DNA from 2 places in the Rhodoferax ferrireducens T118 genome. Region 2 is predicted to be linked to the other one. Evidence: predicted binding sites of a transcription regulator. Region 2 holds the regulator's gene; the other holds the start of a gene.
What was found. The regulator sigma-54, encoded in region 2, starts transcription at its own class of promoters, with help from an activator protein. The targets are predictions, from matches to a motif close to TGGCANGNAANCTGCTTT.
Positions count from the first base shown of each region.

Region 1: RFER_RS23385 (pilin) is a predicted target of sigma-54. The motif match lies at 2,682-2,699, and genes of this name have one in related genera.

Region 1 covers NC_007908.1:1,357,609-1,366,226, forward strand. The annotation lists gene RFER_RS06335 (sugar transferase) at 1-324, shown strand, start outside; gene RFER_RS06340 (PglL family O-oligosaccharyltransferase) at 400-2,022, opposite strand; gene RFER_RS23385 (pilin) at 2,156-2,638, opposite strand; gene RFER_RS06350 (tetratricopeptide repeat protein) at 2,919-3,407, shown strand; tRNA gene RFER_RS06355 (tRNA-Pro) at 3,506-3,582, opposite strand; gene RFER_RS06360 (polyprenyl synthetase family protein) at 3,611-4,540, opposite strand; gene rplU (50S ribosomal protein L21) at 4,743-5,054, shown strand; gene rpmA (50S ribosomal protein L27) at 5,066-5,323, shown strand; gene cgtA (Obg family GTPase CgtA) at 5,447-6,514, shown strand; gene proB (glutamate 5-kinase) at 6,577-7,713, shown strand; gene RFER_RS06385 (CNP1-like family protein) at 7,749-8,240, opposite strand; gene RFER_RS06390 (RNA pyrophosphohydrolase) at 8,230-8,618, opposite strand, start outside.
Region 2 covers NC_007908.1:808,621-817,238, forward strand. The annotation lists gene RFER_RS03845 (glycosyltransferase family 2 protein) at 1-487, opposite strand, end outside; gene RFER_RS03850 (PsiF family protein) at 583-915, opposite strand; gene argS (arginine--tRNA ligase) at 1,063-2,760, shown strand; gene RFER_RS03860 (SPOR domain-containing protein) at 2,828-3,463, shown strand; gene RFER_RS03865 (thiol:disulfide interchange protein DsbA/DsbL) at 3,537-4,211, shown strand; gene lptA (lipopolysaccharide transport periplasmic protein LptA) at 4,398-5,039, shown strand; gene lptB (LPS export ABC transporter ATP-binding protein) at 5,039-5,833, shown strand; gene RFER_RS03880 (RNA polymerase factor sigma-54) at 5,847-7,439, shown strand; gene RFER_RS03885 (THUMP domain-containing class I SAM-dependent RNA methyltransferase) at 7,436-8,618, shown strand, end outside.

The DNA of each region.
Region 1 (8,618 bases), 550 kb from region 2:
ATCGGCAGCTTCTTGCGCAAAAGCAGCCTGGACGAACTGCCACAGTTGTGGAGCATTCTGGCAGGTGACATGAGTTTTGTCGGGCCACGCCCGGCCCTGTTTAATCAACACGACTTGATTGAATTGCGCACCCAGCAAGGTGTGCATCCGCTGGTGCCTGGCCTGACTGGCTGGGCGCAGGTGAATGGGCGCGATGAGTTGCCCATTCTGGACAAGGTGAAGCTCGATGTGGAATATTTGCACCACCGGTCGCTCTGGTTTGACATTCGCATTTTGTGGCTGACGCTGGTGAAGGTGTTGCGGCGGGATGGGGTGTCGCATTGATTCAGGGTCGACCAGTTAACTTCATATTTCGTAGCTGCTTGCCCAATAGGGACGGGGGCTAGAGGCTGATTTCTCTCAAGGCAATTTCAGCGTCTGCAGTTGCGGGTATTTCTCATGGGCCAGCACGGTCCAGCCCGCTTTGACCTGCGCATAGGCTGCTTCGCCATGCAGTGCCCGCATGACGAGCAACTGGCGGATGGCTTCGTCGGGCTTGCCATTCAGGGCCAGCGACTGGGCGTAACGATTTTGCGTGGCGGGCCAGGGGAAGCGCAAGGCGACTTTTCTGGCCAGCTCCACTTCATCCGCCTTCATGCCCGGCTTGGGCACGATGCGTCCGCCGTGCAGCAGCGCGTCTAGTTGCGTTAACAAGACCACATGGGGCCGCTGGTAGCTGGCAGGTGTTGTTCCAATGCGCAGCGCCTCGAAGCGAACAATTCGAAAATCTTCTTCGATCGCGACGTATTCGACCACCGACCACGCCATCAGCCCGGTCGTTACGAACAACGAGGCCAGCGCCGGTTTCACACCCAGGCGAAAGGCGGGTTTGGCTCCCACCGCGCTTTCCAGCGCGCCAACGGCGAACATGACGGGCACTAGAAAGTAGGCGTAGGCAAACGGAAACTCCAGCATCGAATGCACCGCTACGGGCAATATCAGCGCCAGACAGTACCAGGGGGCCAACTGGCCGGCCGAGCGCAAACGACGCCAGAGCCAAACGCTGGTCACCAGCACCAGCAGCGCGGCCAACGGCAGGCCGAGCCCCAAGGCCAGGTCCAGCACAATGTTGTGCGCATAGGTAAACGGCTCACTCACCGCATAAGAGCTAACCACTGCGTTCTGCGCGGTCGAAACCTGGCCCATGCCCCAGCCCCACCATGGCCGTTGCAGCACGGCCTCTATCAATTGCGGCCAGACCAACCAGCGAGTACCGACACTGACATTGACCTGCGCACCGAACCCGCCGGTTTGCTGGACGGCATCCATCAGACTGGGCCAGTACCAAAACAGACCCAGAAAAGCCACGCCGCCGCACACCACCACCCAAGGCGAAAGCCTGAAGTCAAGTGACCTGCGCTTGGCAAACCACCAAAGCATCAACAGGCCCAGATTCAGCACGCCGGTGCGGGATTCGGTGGCGGCCACGCCCGTCAGCAAGGTGAGCGCGAGTAACGCTGATGCCAGCGCGCCGAGCTTTTTCGACTCGTACAAGAACAGCAGGCTGGCCAGACCCATCAGGAGCAAGGTCGCCAACTGATTGGGCTGCCCCAGATTGCCACCAGGACGGCGCAGTTCCGGCATGCGGCTGATCCAAGCGGCGTCTTCCCACAACTCGAACACTTGGGCAAATGCGATGACGGCTGATAAAAATGCGCCCAGCAGCAGGGTGCGAGCAAAGATGGGGTAGGTTTTTTGCTCGTTGCCGCCTGCATACCCCAGTGCCATGCAGGCAATGCAGATGATCACGTACACCGTGAGGACGAAGGTATCACCGAAAAAGGTGAGCAGGCCGGTGGTGGTCTGCAGCCAAATCAGCAGGCCCAACGCGACCAACGGTAGCGCGGTGACAGGAATAGCAACGGTGGTTGCAAGATTTTTTTTCGCCGCGGCGAACGCACCGTGCCAGGCGAGTAGCAACACCGCCAAAAAAGCCAGCACTTCGTTGTGCCAGCTGACCCAAGGCGGAAAATGCAAAGGCATTAACCAACTGAAGAACAAAAGGGAAAAGCCAAGTAGATAGTGCATGAGCTAAAAAAATACGCCCCGATGGGGCGTATTTTCAATTGCAGGATAACTGCGGCTGTCAAAGGTCCCCGCTAAGCAAACTCTAGGATCAATTGGCTGCCCAACTACCAACGACGGTATAACCTGTTGCTATAGTACTACGGCATGAACCAGGAAGATATTTTGCAATACCAGAGGTGCTTGGACCGCATTCCCAACCAGTAATTGCGCCACTAACCACAGTCGGAACCAAGAACACGGAGCCAGTAACCTGCGAGAGGTTGGCTGTCTCGACTTCAACTGCAATCGCGCCAAAGTCGTCAGTCTTGATCGATTTAACATATTTAGTAGTTGGGTTCGATGCTTCGCAACCCCATTTACCAGCAGTCGGCAACGATGCTGAATTAATCGTCTGGCGCGTCTCAGTCACACTGGTGCGGCAAGCTGAAGCTGCCAGAATAACTTCTGACATCTTGGCGCGGATCGTGTAATCCTGATAAGCCGGCAAGGCCACCGCAGCCAAAATACCAATAATCGCCACGACGATCATTAATTCGATCAGGGTAAAACCCCTTTGCATAGAACGCTTCATGTAAAGCTCCAAAAGTTAAGAAAAGAAAACGAGACAGACTCTCACAGCAGATTCCGTGCCATTCCCAAAAAAAGTTCCAAAACGAGTTAATCATCGTTTTTTGTTTCAATCCGGCTCTGATCGTTGTTCAAACGCATTTTTTTAACTTCAATGACCCGTTTTTTTGTGTGTCACGAACTTGAATGACACGGTTTTTTGCGTGTCACGAGCTTGAATGACCCGGATTGTTGTGTGTCACGGACCCTGTGATGGGGACACGAATGATTGTTAACATGACGCCATGAGTTTGAATGTCATCAGTGTCGAGGCGGCTATCGCCATTACCGAACGAAGTCGCAGTACATGGTGGCGGCGCATAGCCAAAGGCGAAATCACGCGCGTCGCCGATGACGCGCGCGGGCGCGCCATGCTACTGTGGAGCGAGGTGGTTCCGCAAATCTGTGTGCCCATGGAACCTGATGACCTGACCTTTGTCTTGCGTGCGGATGCGGGTGACGCGGCTGCACAAAACGACATCGGCCAGTTTTTCTCTATCGCTGGCAAACACAAGATCGCACTCTATTGGCTCCAGCAGGCCGCCCAGCAAGACTACCCCGACGCCATGCAATGGCTGGGTCGCTGCTATATCAGCGGTGACGGTGTGCCAAAGAACGACAACTTGGGCATCATGTGGATTGCCAAGGCAGCCGCCCATGATCACGTCATCGCTCAAACCCAGATAAAGGGCTTGCGGGGCGGAAAATTTGTGGCACAAACAAATAACGTTTAGCTGCCGCGCTGCAATGCTGATGAATTCATTGGGGTCAAATCCCTCTCAATGAAAAAAGCCGCTAACTGTATGTCGTTAGCGGCTTTTGTCAGACCTAATGGTCGGAATGAGAGGATTCGAACCTCCGACCCCTTCGTCCCGAACGAAGTGCGCTACCAGGCTGCGCCACATTCCGAAATTCCTGTTGCTTTTTGTCCGCTGTTTTAAGACTGGCGTTCAAGCAACTGAGCCGCCAATTGTAGCAAACACTCAGTGTGCGGACCGGCCGGGAGTTGCCTGGCTGCGGCGATGGCGCGTTGCGCCTCCTGGGTCGCGGCCAAGTGGGCCACATCAAGCGCGCCGGTGGTTTTGACGATGTCGATGACTTGATCCAGCATGGCCACGCCGCCGGTCTCAATCGCCTCTTTGATGAGCGCGCTCTGGCTGGCAGTGCCGCGTTGCATGGCGGCAATCAGCGGCAACGTGGTCTTGCCCTCGCGCAGATCATCGCCCAGGTTCTTGCCCATGACCGCCGCCTCACCAGTGTAGTCAAGCACGTCGTCAATGACCTGGAAAGCGGTGCCCAGGGCCTGGCCGTACTCGGCGCAGATTTCTTCCAGTTCGGGGGAACTGCCGGCCAGGATGGCGCCTACTCGGGCGCTGGCCTCGAACAGTTTGGCGGTTTTGGAGCGGATTACTTGCAGGTAGCCGGCTTCATCGAGCTCGGCGTTGTGCATGTTCATCAACTGCTGCACTTCGCCCTCGGCGATGACGTTGGTGGCGTCGGCCAGGACTTGCATGATGCGCATGTTTTGCGCGTCTACCATCATCTGAAAGCAGCGTGAATACAAAAAGTCGCCCACCAGCACACTGGCCGGGTTGCCAAAGGTTTCGTTGGCCGTCGGGTTGCCGCGCCGCAGGGACGAATCGTCCACCACGTCGTCGTGCAGCAACGTGGACGTGTGGATGAACTCAACCACGGCAGCCAGGTTGAAGCGTTGAGCCCCTTTGAAGCCGAGCGCGCCGCAAATCAGCAGCAGCAGGGCGGGGCGCAGGCGCTTGCCGCCGGCTGCAATGATGTAGCGCGCGACTTGGCCCACCAGCGGCACCCCGGAGTCAAGTCGATGCGCAATGACTTGATCGACTTCACGCATGTCTTGCGCAATGACTGACAAGGAAGGCTTGGGGCTGGATGGATTAACTTGCAAGACAAATGACCCGTTGTGTGCGCGGATTATAGAAACGTGGCGCTGCTGAAAAGGGGGCTGAATAGTGTGGTTGTTGCTGACAAGGCCCTATGTTATAGTAACGGGCTCTGTGAAAATCCGTTTGCAGAGAAAAATTCAAGAGGTCAACATGTACGCGGTCATAAAAACCGGCGGCAAGCAATATCGGGTTGCAGCCGGCGAAAAAATTAAAGTAGAACAGATTGCTGCGGACGTAGGCCAAGAGATTGTGTTCAACGAGGTTCTGGCGGTCGGCAACGGCGCAGAACTGAAAGTTGGCACGCCCTTGGTGTCCGGCGCAACGGTCAGTGTCACGGTGCTGGCACACGGCAAGCACGACAAGGTCAGCATTTTCAAAATGCGCCGTCGCAAGCATTATCAGAAGCGCCAAGGGCATCGTCAGCAGTTCACTGAATTGTTGGTGAACACCATTGCTGGATAAGGAACAAGGTCATGGCACATAAAAAAGGCGGCGGCTCAACGCACAATGGGCGCGATTCCAAGCCCAAGATGCTCGGTGTGAAGAAGTTCGGTGGCGAATTGATCAGCGCAGGCGCGATCATCGTGCGCCAACGTGGCACCAAGTTCCACCCCGGCGTCAATGTCGGTATCGGCAAGGATCACACGCTGTTTGCGCTGGTAGACGGCCATGTGGCATTTACCACCAAAGGCGCCATGAACAAGCCGACGGTGAACGTTGCAACGGCTTAAGGCCTTGCCAACTCCCCTCTAAGACCCTGCGCACGGCGCGGGGTTTTTTATTTGTGAGACTTTGCGGGACAGACCAAGAGTTACACGAAGTGAACTTTGTTCTGTCCCCAACCGATTAAAGCCATGAAATTCGTTGACGAAGCCTATATTGACGTCTCTGCCGGAGACGGTGGCGCTGGCTGCGTGTCGTTCCGGCATGAGAAATACAAAGAATTCGGCGGCCCCAATGGCGGCGATGGCGGGCGTGGCGGCCATGTCTTTGCGGTGGCCGACCCGAACCTGAACACCCTGGTCGATTTTCGCTTTTCGCGGCGCCACGACGCCAAACGCGGCGAACACGGCATGGGCTCGGACATGTTTGGTGCCGCAGGCGATGACATCACGCTGAAAATGCCGGTCGGCACCATCATCTCGGATGCCGAGACCGGCGAAGTGTTGTTTGAATTGCTGACACCCGGTGAGGTCATCACCATCGCCAAAGGCGGTGATGGCGGCTTCGGCAATTTGCGTTTCAAGAGCGCCATCAACCGCGCGCCACGGCAGAAAACGCCCGGCTGGCCGGGTGAAAAGCGCAATCTCAAGCTCGAACTCAAGGTGCTGGCCGATGTTGGGTTGCTGGGCATGCCCAACGCCGGTAAGTCGACGCTGATCTCGGCCATCTCCAACGCGCGGCCCCGTATTGCCGACTATCCGTTCACCACCTTGCATCCCAATTTGGGGGTGGTGCGTGTGGGGCCGGAGCAGAGCTTCGTGGTGGCCGACTTGCCGGGTTTGATCGAAGGCGCCTCGGAGGGCGCCGGGCTGGGCCATCTGTTCCTGCGTCATTTGCAGCGCACGCGCCTGTTGCTGCATGTGGTGGATATGGCCCCGTTTGATGAAGGTGTCGATACCGTCGCGCAAGCCAAGGCGATTGTGAATGAGCTGAAAAAATACGATCCGGCGCTGTACAACAAGCCGCGCTGGCTGGTGTTGAACAAGCTCGACATGGTCCCGCTGGAGCATCGCGAGGCGCTGGTGAAAGACTTTGTCAAACGTTTCAAGTTCAAGGGCCCGGTATTTCAGATTTCAGCGCTGACGCGCGAAGGCTGTGAGTCTCTGATCAAGATCATCTACCAGCATGTGAAGGCGCAGCAAAAGGCCGAGCAGACGCCCGAGGCGGTGGACCAGCGTTTTGCGCCGGACACCGAATAACGCAAAAAATGCTAACTATTCAATAGCTACTGACGCAGTGTAGACGGGGGCTAGAGGCCGAAATGACTAAAAATTTTGCATCGGTGGTGTTGCGTGATGCCCGGCGCATCGTGGTCAAGGTGGGCTCCAGCCTCGTCACCAACGAGGGGCGTGGACTGGATGAAACCGCGATTGGCGAATGGTGTCGCCAGATCGCCCTGCTGGTGCAGGACAAGCGTGAAGTGATCATGGTCTCCAGCGGCGCCGTGGCCGAGGGCATGAAGCGCCTGGGCTGGGCCACGCGGCCGCATCTCATTCATGAGCTGCAGGCCGCCGCCGCCGTCGGTCAGATGGGACTGGCGCAGATGTACGAGACCAAGCTGCGTGAAAACGGTTTGGGCAGCGCGCAGGTGCTGCTCACGCACGCCGACCTGGCCGACCGGGAGCGTTACCTGAACGCGCGTTCCACCTTGCTGACTCTGCTCAAACTGGGCGTGGTGCCGGTGATCAACGAGAACGACACGGTGGTCAACGACGAAATCAAGTTTGGTGACAACGACACGCTGGGCGCCCTGGTGGCCAACCTGGTGGAGGCCGATGCCCTGGTCATTTTGACCGACCAAAAAGGGCTTTTTACGGCGGATCCGCGCAAGGATTCTTCTGCCACGTTGGTGCATGAGGCCAAGTCGGGCGACCCGGCACTGGAGGCGATGGCCGGCGGCGCGGGCTCCAACCTGGGGCGCGGCGGCATGATCACCAAAATACTGGCGGCCAAGCGCGCGGCTGGCTCGGGCGCCTCGACCGTGATTGCCTGGGGCCGCGAGCCCGATGCGCTGGTGCGCCTGAGCCAGGGCGACGCCATCGGGACGCTGCTGGTGGCGCAGACACAGAAAACACAGGCCCGCAAACAGTGGATTGCCGACCACTTGCAGCTGCGCGGCTCGGTGACGGTGGACGCCGGCGCGACGCAAAAATTGCGTGGTCAGGGCAGCAGCCTGCTGCCGATTGGCATGACAACCGTGGATGGCGATTTCTCACGCGGTGATGTGATTGCCATCCGGGATTTGCAGGGCGTCGAAATAGCGCGCGGCCTGGCCAACTACGCCAGCGTGGAGGCAAGGCTTATTTGTCGCAAGCCCTCCACTGAATTTGAAAAGCTGCTGGGCTATGCCGCCGAGCCGGAGATGGTGCACCGGGATAATCTGGTGCTGACCCGTTAGAGCGGCTGGCCTCGTCTGTGGGCCCTGTGCCACCTTTAATGGGCCACGGGGTTTTTCAGCGCCCTGACGATGTCTGCCACCGAGTTGCCGGGCGTCGAGCGTCCTTGGCAAGCCCCTTGCCGGGCCAGCGCCATCGCATGGGGGGAGGGCAGGTTGTCGTTGAGTCCCTGCCACTGGGGATCCTTGACGGCAGACCAATGGCCGCTGGGGCTGTAGCGGGCATAGGTCTTGACTTCACCGCTGGCGCACCGAATGCCCTCATACATGGCGTTGACCGAGTCGCTGGCATTGGTTGCCACCATCACGTAGCGCACGATGCCCTCCGGCGTAATGGTCAAAGTGGCAGGATCCACACCAAACTTCAAGGTCACGTAGCGCGGCATGTCGATGGCGATCAATTGCTTGGTATTGAACGCGGGGGGTGGCGGTGCCTCGCTTTCTTTCCAGTCGGGGTCGGCCACCACTTGGGCGCCCGCTCCGAATGCCAGCCATGCCAGGCCAAGCCAGAAAAGGCGCTTAAGTTTCATGTGGTTTTCCGCTGGCATCGAGGCCATAGCTGGTCTGTGGATTGGGCTCGAATGAACCGCCGGGAGGGAGTTCAAAATTGGCGCCGGGCACGGCGTCAAACGTCGTCTCCTGCTCGTGTGGACGCACGCCCTGGCGCAAGAAGCGGTTTCTGAGCTCGTTGCGCGGCAAATAGCGGGCCAACTCGGTCAGGGCGATTTCGTAGACGCCGCGCTTGAACTCCACCACTGCGTCCAGCGGCACCCAGTAGTCGTTCCAGCGCCAGGCATCGAACTCGGGGTGGTCGGTGGCGCGCAGGTTCAAATCCCAGTCGTGGCCTACCAGTTGCAGCAAGAACCAGATTTGTTTCTGGCCTTTGTAAAAGCCGCGTGCATCGCGGC
Region 2 (8,618 bases):
CGCCTGCGTTGGCCGGAATCTTGACCCGGTTACCAAAGTTAACCATTTTGTAAAACAGGCCGGTCAGGCTCGACTGCAGCCCGGACTGGTCGTCACGCGTTTTTCGCACCGCATAGACCACGTCCGAGCCTTGCTGCCATTTCTTGAACATCTCGGGCAGCAGCGACACCGGGTGTTGGCCATCGGCATCCATCAAAACCACCACCTCGCCCCGCGCGGCATCAATGCCAGCAGTCAGCGCGGGCTCCTTGCCAAAGTTGCGTGACAATTTGATGTAAAGAATTTCAGGGTGGACTGCGCACAGGGCCTGCATGACCTGCGTGGTGTCGTCCCGACTGCCATCGTCGACCACGACCAGCTCAACGCGCTGGCTCAGGATTGAGAGGGTTGCCAGAATCTGGGGCAGTACCGTGCCCAGGTTGCTCGCCTCGTTGAAGGCGGGAATGACACAGGAGATCGAGGGGGACAGGTGGGAGCGGGGCATCATGACCGCATCATGCCAAAAGAAAACCCCGCTTCAGCAAAACTGGCGGGGTTTTTGTGCAATTTACGGCGGATTACACCGTTTAAAGCCGAAGTAAATCAGCCTTTCAGGCACGCGCTCATGAATTTCTTGCGTTCGGCACCTTTGAGCGCCTTGTCGCCCGCATCCTTGTTGCAGGCTTTCATTTTTTCCTGTTGCGCCAGTTGCTTGGGTGAAGCGGTCTTGCCGGCGGCAACCGGCTTGGCACTCAGGCACTCTTTCATGAAGGCTTTGCGCTCATCGCCCTTTTTGTCGCCGGCGTCCTGGTTGCAGGTGGCCATTTTGCTTTGCTGGGCCGACTTGGCGGCGGGAGCTGCAGGTGCGTCTGCGGCGTAAGCGGCGCCCACCGACAGTGACAGGCTGATCGCGAGAAGGCTGAGTAGTTTGTTCATTGTCATTCCTTGAAGGATAGGTTTGGAAGGGAATCCAGACTGGATTCCAGCACACAACGCGCGAATTGGCAAACCCGCTGACGTGTTGTCACCAGAACTGCAGTCCGGTTGACGCAAGCGCCAACGCCGTCCCCGTAAAATGAAAGCATGTTGTCTGTAAAAATTGAATTGCTCGAAGCGCTGCACCAAGCGCTTGAAAAATTGTCCCCCGGCGCGGGGTCCAAAGCCGTTTTTGAGTCGCCCAAAGTCGCCGCCCATGGCGACTTGGCCACGACGGCTGCCATGCAGCTGGCCAAGCCGCTCAAGCTCAACCCGCGCCAGTTGGCGGAAAACCTGCGCGCTGAATTGCTGGTGCGCGCACCGTTTGAGCGCTGGGTCGAGGCGATTGATATCGCCGGCCCCGGTTTCATCAACATCAAACTCAAGCCCGAGGCGAAACAGCAAACCGTGCGCGAGGTGTTGTCGCAGGGCCAGCAGTTTGGCAGCCAGCCCGGCACGGGTAAACGCATGCTGGTGGAGTTTGTCTCGGCCAATCCGACCGGCCCCCTGCATGTCGGCCACGGCCGCCAGGCCGCCCTGGGCGATGCCATTTGCAACCTGTACCAGACCCAGGGCTGGGCGGTGTACCGTGAGTTTTATTACAACGACGCCGGGGTGCAGATTGGCACCTTGGCCAGCAGCACCCAGTTGCGCGCCCGCGGCTTCAAGCCGGGCGACCCCGAGTGGCCCAGTGGCGAGAACGCCGCTGCCTACAACGGCGATTACATCGCCGACATTGCCGCTGACTATCTGGCCAAAAAGACGGTTCATTCTGACGACCGTGCGTTCACCGCCTCCGGCGACGTGGAGGCGCTGGACGACATCCGGCTGTTCGCGGTGGCCTATCTGCGCCATGAGCAGGATCTGGACCTGAAAGCGTTCGCCGTCCATTTTGACAACTACTACCTGGAGTCGAGCCTGTACCTGAGCGGCAAGGTCGATGACGTGGTGAAAAGATTGCATGACGCCGGCAAGACCTACGAGCATGACGGCGCCCTCTGGCTCAAGTCCACCGAGTATGGCGACGACAAGGACCGCGTCATGCGCAAGGGTGATGGCAGCTACACCTACTTTGTGCCGGATGTGGCCTATCACATCAGCAAGTGGGAGCGCGGCTTCGAGAAAGTGGTCAACATTCAGGGCACCGACCACCACGGCACCATTGCCCGCGTGCGCGCCGGCCTGCAAGCCGCCAACGTGGGCATCCCCAAAGGCTACCCCGACTACGTGTTGCACACCATGGTGCGCGTGGTGCGCGGGGGCGAGGAGGTCAAAATCTCCAAGCGCGCCGGCAGCTACGTGACGCTACGCGACCTGATCGAGTGGACCAGCAAGGATGCGGTGCGCTTCTTCCTGCTCAGCCGCAAGCCCGACACCGAATACACCTTTGATGTCGATCTGGCGGTGGCCAAAAACAATGACAACCCGGTGTACTACGTGCAGTACGCGCACGCCCGGATTTGCTCGGTGCTGGCCGCCTGGCGCGAGAAGGAGGGTGGCGATGTGGCGAGTCTGGGCCAGGCCGATCTCTCGCCGCTGCAAAGCCCGCAAGCACTGGCGCTGCTGCTGTTGCTGGCCAAATACCCCGAGATGCTGACGGCGGCGGCGGCCGGTTTTGCACCGCATGACGTCACGTTCTATCTGCGCGAGCTCGCCGCCTGCTACCACAGTTATTACGATGCGGAACGTATTCTGGTGGATGACGATCTGATCAAGCGCGCCCGGTTGGCGCTGGTCGCGGCCACCGCACAGGTGTTGCACAATGGACTGGCTGTGCTGGGCGTGAGTGCCCCGCAGAAAATGTAATTCAATAGCCTTGGGGACAGACCTTCAGCTCTGTCCCCAACTGATTAGAAAGCAGAAAGTGCAACGCATGAAACAACAACGCGGTGGAACCATTTTGGGGTTCATCATTGGAGTCGTGGTGGGTCTCGGGGCAGCGCTGGCCGTTGCGGTTTACGTCACCAAGGTTCCCATTCCGTTCATCAACAAGGGCCAAAGTCGTTCGGCGGATCAGGATGTGGCCGAGTCCCAAAGAAACAAGAACTGGGACCCCAACGCACCCTTGTATGGCAAGAACCCGGCCAAACCGGTAGAGCCCGCCAAGGCAGAAACACAGACGGGCGCCGACACCGGTGCCGGTGCCGCGCCAGTGCAAGTGCCAGCGCCAGCGCCAGCGCCAACTGCCAAAGGCAAGGAGATCAAACCAGCCGTGTCTGCCGATCCCCTGGGTGATCTGGCCCAGGCGCGCGCCGGCGCCGCGGTGGCCGAACCGTTCTCCTACTTTGTTCAAATTGGGGCTTTCCGTACCGCTGAAGACGCTGAAAGCCAGCGCGCCAGGTTGTCTCTTGGTGGTGTACAAGCCAAAGTGAGCGAGCGTGAGCAGTCGGGTCGGACGGTGTTTCGGGTCCGCGTTGGACCGTTCGGTAAAAAGGAAGAGGCCGATCAGGCCAAGGAAAAACTCGATGCTGCCGGTTATGACACCGCGCTGGTGCGGGTAGCGCGCTAGCGCACTGTGCGGTCGAGGCGTTGAACTATTGCCGATCTGCCCGGTCCCACTACTTTTTTTGGAGTGATTAAAGATGAAGCGTCGTGATTTTTCCTTTACCTGTGGCGCAGCGCTGGCTGCCAGTGCCTTGGTGCTGCCAACAGCACGGGCTCAGACCACCGCCCCGGCCCAGGTTCAGGGCAAGAAGCCTGAATTGGGCACAGACTATCTGCAGTTGGACAAACGCGCGGCGGTCGAAGCCCCGGCGGGGAAAATTGAAGTCGTCGAATTTTTCTGGTACAGCTGCCCGCACTGCAACGCTTTTGAGCCAACCTTTGATGCCTGGAGCAAGCGTGTGCCCAAGGATGTGGTGGTGCGCCGGGTGCCGATCGCTTTCCGGCCTGACTTTGCACCGCAGCAGCGCCTGTTCTATGCGTTGGAGGCGATGGGCTTGCTCGATCAGCTGCACCGCAAAGTGTTTGCCGCCATCCACAGTGAAAAGCAAAGCCTGGCCACGGGCGAGGCGATTGTCGATTGGGTCGCCAAACAGGGTGTGGATAAAGCCAAGTTCCTGGAGAGTTTCAACTCGTTTTCAGTCTCGACCAAGACCAGCCGAGCCACCCAGCTGCAAAACGCCTACAAGGTCGAGGGTGTGCCTGCGCTGGGTGTGGGCGGGCGTTTCTACACCGATGGTTCGCTGGCCAAGAGCATGGAGCGTTCGCTGCAGGTGGTTGAGTTCCTGATCGCGCAAGTTCGCAGCGGCCGATAAATCAATCGTTTTGACCCAAAGGGCTGGCGCCCTGATCCAGGCGATCAGGGTGCCCGGTGCCTGTGCACGAGGCATGTGTGATCCTGCGTGCTTTGTTTTCCCTCTCTCAGTGTGCGGCGTGGGGCAAGAACGGCTTCTGATCGTTACAATGAAAAGACGAGAATTTAATGCAAGATTCATGCCTTTATGAAACTATCACTTTCCACTGTGCTTTTGCTGGCGGCCCTGGCGCCGGGTGCAAGCCTGGTTCGAGCTGAACAAGCCGACCGCAACAAGCCCATGAATGTGGAAGCCGATGCCTTGCGTTATGACGACGCCAAGAAAACCAGCGTGTTTACCGGCCGTGTCGTGTTGACCAAAGGCTCGATTCTGATCCGGGGCGCCCGCATTGAAGTGCGCCAGGACCCCGAAGGCAACCAGTATGGCCTGGTCACGGCCGAGCCCGGCAAACTCGCGTCTTTCCGTCAAAAGCGGGAAGGGCTGGATGAGTTTATTGAGGGCCAGGGCGAAAGCATCGAATACGACAGCCGTGCCGACACCGTGAAATTCAACAAGCAGGCGCAATTGCGCCGTTACCTGGGCGCGACGCTGAACGACGAGATGAGCGGCGGCGTGATTGTTTACAACAACAGCACCGACGTGTTCACCGTTGATGGCGGTGTGGCCCAAGGAGCGCCGAGCGCGACAGGCGGCCGCGTGCGTGCCATGCTGACGCCGAAACCCAATGCCGCCGCAGCGGCAGCGGCGGCAACGGCGCCCGCCAATGCAGCTTCAGCGCCAGCCGATGCGCTGCGCGCCACCACGACGCTGGGCGGGGATAAGAAGTGATGCCAGACAATCTTGTCCGCCCAGCCCAGTTGCGCAGCGATGGCGCCCAGTGCGAGAGTCGACTCGAAGTCAGCCACCTGCAGAAGTTCTACGGCAGTCGCCAGGTGGTCAAAGACGTGTCGCTGGTGGTCTGCAAGGGCGAGGTGGTCGGTTTGCTGGGGCCCAACGGCGCCGGCAAAACGACATCCTTCTACATGATTGTCGGCCTGGTGCATGCCAGCGCGGGTGACATCAAGATCGATGGTCAGTCGGTTGAGCGCATGCCGATTCACAAGCGTGCCCGGCTGGGCTTGAGCTACCTGCCGCAAGAGGCGTCCATTTTTCGCAAGCTCAACGCAGAAGACAATGTGCGGGCGGTTTTGGAGCTGCAGCATGACGAATCCGGCCAGCCGCTGAGCAAGGACGAAATTGAAAAACGACTGACCGCCTTGCTGCAGGACCTGCGCGTGGAGCACCTGCGGGAAACCCCGGCGCTGGCTCTGTCCGGTGGTGAACGCCGCCGGGTCGAGATTGCGCGCGCACTGGCCACGCAGCCGCGTTTCATTCTGCTCGACGAGCCGTTTGCCGGGATCGACCCGATTGCCGTGATCGAGATCCAGCGCATCATCAGCTTCCTGAAGAACCGCGGCATCGGGGTGCTGATCACCGACCACAACGTGCGCGAAACGCTGGGTATTTGCGACCACGCCTACATCATCAGCGATGGCAGCGTGCTGGCCCAGGGCACCCCGGCCGAGATCGTCAACGATGCTGAAGTGCGCCGGGTCTATCTCGGCGAGCACTTCAAGATGTAAACATGTTGACCCCATGAAACAAGGCCTTTCCCTTCGGGTTTCGCAGCATCTGGCGCTGACGCCACAGTTGCAGCAGTCGATCCGCTTGCTGCAACTCTCCACGCTGGAGCTCAGCGCGGAGGTGGACCAGATGCTCGATGACAACCCGTTTCTGGAGATGACGGCAGACGAGTCGCCGCGTGAGGAATTTGGTCTGGCGCAGGCTGACACACCGGTCCGGGGTGATGACCTCGACGCTGAACGTGCTACAAGTTCGGTAGCTGACTATCCAACAGAGACGAGGGCTACAGCCGAGAATGATTCAAATGATTCGCCGCTCTCGGCGGACGATGCGCAGAGTTGGGAGGGCGACGGCAGCGCCTCCTTGGCGCCCGATGACAGCGAGTGGGGCGGTGACGCCAAAGCCCGCAGCAACAACCTCAACGGCGATGACGACGCCGATGTGACCGAGCTGGCGCGCACCCAGGTGTCGCTGCAAAGCCACCTGCACGCGCAGGCGCTGGCCTTGCGCCTGAGTGCCGAGGATCGCGCCGCCTTGCAGTTCTTGATCGAGTCGCTTAATGACGATGGTTATCTGGAAGACACGCTGACCTCGCTCGCCGAGGGGCTCGCCGGCGGCGATGAGGCCCAGGTGGAGCAGCTGGTCCACCATTTCACGGTCGCCTTGGGGCTGCTGCAGAGCCTGGAGCCGGCGGGTGTGGGTGCGCGAGATCTGGCGGAATGCCTGAGTCTGCAACTGCGCGCCTTGCAGCAGCTGGAGCGGCTAGAGCCGGCCCGCGCCGCCACCGTGCAGGTGGCGCTGCGTATTTGTGCCCAACCCATGGAGTTGCTGGCCCGGCGTGACGTCAAGCGCCTGATGCTGCTGTGCGACGCGACGGATGCTGCCGTGCGCGAAGCCATTGCGCTGATCGCCCGTCTGGAGCCCAAGCCGGGGCGGCGCTTCGTGAATGTGGAGCGCAACATCGTGGTGCCCGATGTCCTGGTGATTCAAGTGGGCCAGGGTACGCAGGCCAAATTTCAGGTGCGCCTGAACACCGATGTGATGCCGCGCCTGCGCGTGCACGACATCTACGCCAATGCCATCAAACAGCACAAGGGCGGCGGCAACGATGCGTCCAGCTACGCCGCCCTGCAGCAGCGCCTGCAGGAGGCACGCTGGTTCATCAAGAACATCCAGCAGCGCTTTGACACCATCCTGCGCGTCAGCTCGGCCATCGTCGAGCGGCAAAAGAGTTTTTTCATGCATGGCGAACTCGCCATGCGCCCGCTGGTGCTGCGTGAGATTGCCGAAGAGCTCGGTCTGCACGAGTCCACCATCAGCCGCGTGACCACCGCCAAATACATGGCGACCCCGTTTGGCACCTTCGAGCTCAAGTATTTCTTTGGCTCCGGCCTGGGCACCGAGTCGGGTGGCAATGCGTCGAGCACGGCGGTGCGGGCCTTGATCAAACAATTTATCAGCGCCGAGAGCCCGGCCAAGCCGCTCAGTGACCACCAGTTGTCCGAGATGCTCAAAGAGCAGGGCATCGAATGCGCCCGCCGCACCGTGGCCAAATACCGCGAGGGGCTGCGCATCGCTCCCGCGAGCTTAAGGAAAGCCTTGTGAACCAACTGCAACTCTTCTTGCCCTGCGCCGCTGGCGTGGAAGACTACCTGGCCCCCGAGGTGCTGCGCATCACCGGCTTGCCGCCGGGCTGCGTGACCAAGCAGCGCGGCGGCGTGGCCGTGCGCACGTCCTTCGCGCACGCGATGCTGCTCAACCTCTACAGCCGGCTGGCGCAGCGTGTGCTGGTGCTGCTGTCGTTCACCGAGTACCGCAACGAACAGGATTTGTACCGCGCCGCCAGTGAGGTGGCCTGGGAGCGCTGGTTCACGCCGCGCGAAAGCATCAAGGTGGAAGTGACGGCGCAGCACAGCCCGCTGACCAGCCTCAACTTTGCCGCGCTCAAGATCAAGGACGCGGTGTGTGACCGTTTCCGCGTCACGGCGGGCGGCGTGCGCCCGGACGTCAACACCCAGTGGCCCGATGTGCGCATCTACACGCACCTGACCACCGACAGCTGCTCGCTCTACATCGACACCTCGGGCGAGCCCCTGTTCAAGCGCGGCTGGCGCGAAGACAAGGGCGACGCGCCCTTGAAAGAAACCCTGGCCGCCGCCATGCTGGCCGCCAGTGGCTGGGCCGATGGCGACGAGGATTTGCTGCCGCTGTACGACCCCTGCTGCGGCAGCGGCACGATTGTGATTGAAGCGGCCCAGATCGCCTGCAATATTGCCGCCGGCTCGCTGCGCCGTTTTGCCTTCGAGAAGTATTTGCCGTTCCAGCGCCCCGTCTGGGATGCTATAAAAAAAGAAGCTAAAGAGTCAGAAGTGACGAGGGCTCCAGGCCAAAAACCTATTATTTTCGGCAGTGACGTGGCGCACCGCATGGTCGACTTTGCCCAGCGCAACGCGCAGCGCGCCGGCGTTGCCGACGTGATCGAGTTTCGCGGTGGCGACGCCTTGCAGCGCCTGCCGCCGATTGATATTCCTGGTGTGATGCTGCTCAACCCACCGTATGGCGAGCGCATCGAGGTCGCCGGTGTGGCCAAAGGGGCGCGCCACGCGGCCAGCCAGTTTGAGGACGAAGAGGCCGAAGTGGGTCGTTTTGGTGCCCGCGAGCTGCCGCAGACGCAGGAAGGTGGCGAATTCTTCAGCCAGCTGGCCAGCCACTGGAAGAAGAACTACCCCGGCTGGAGCGCCTGGATACTCACGCCCGACCTGAAACTGCCGGGCAAAATGCGCC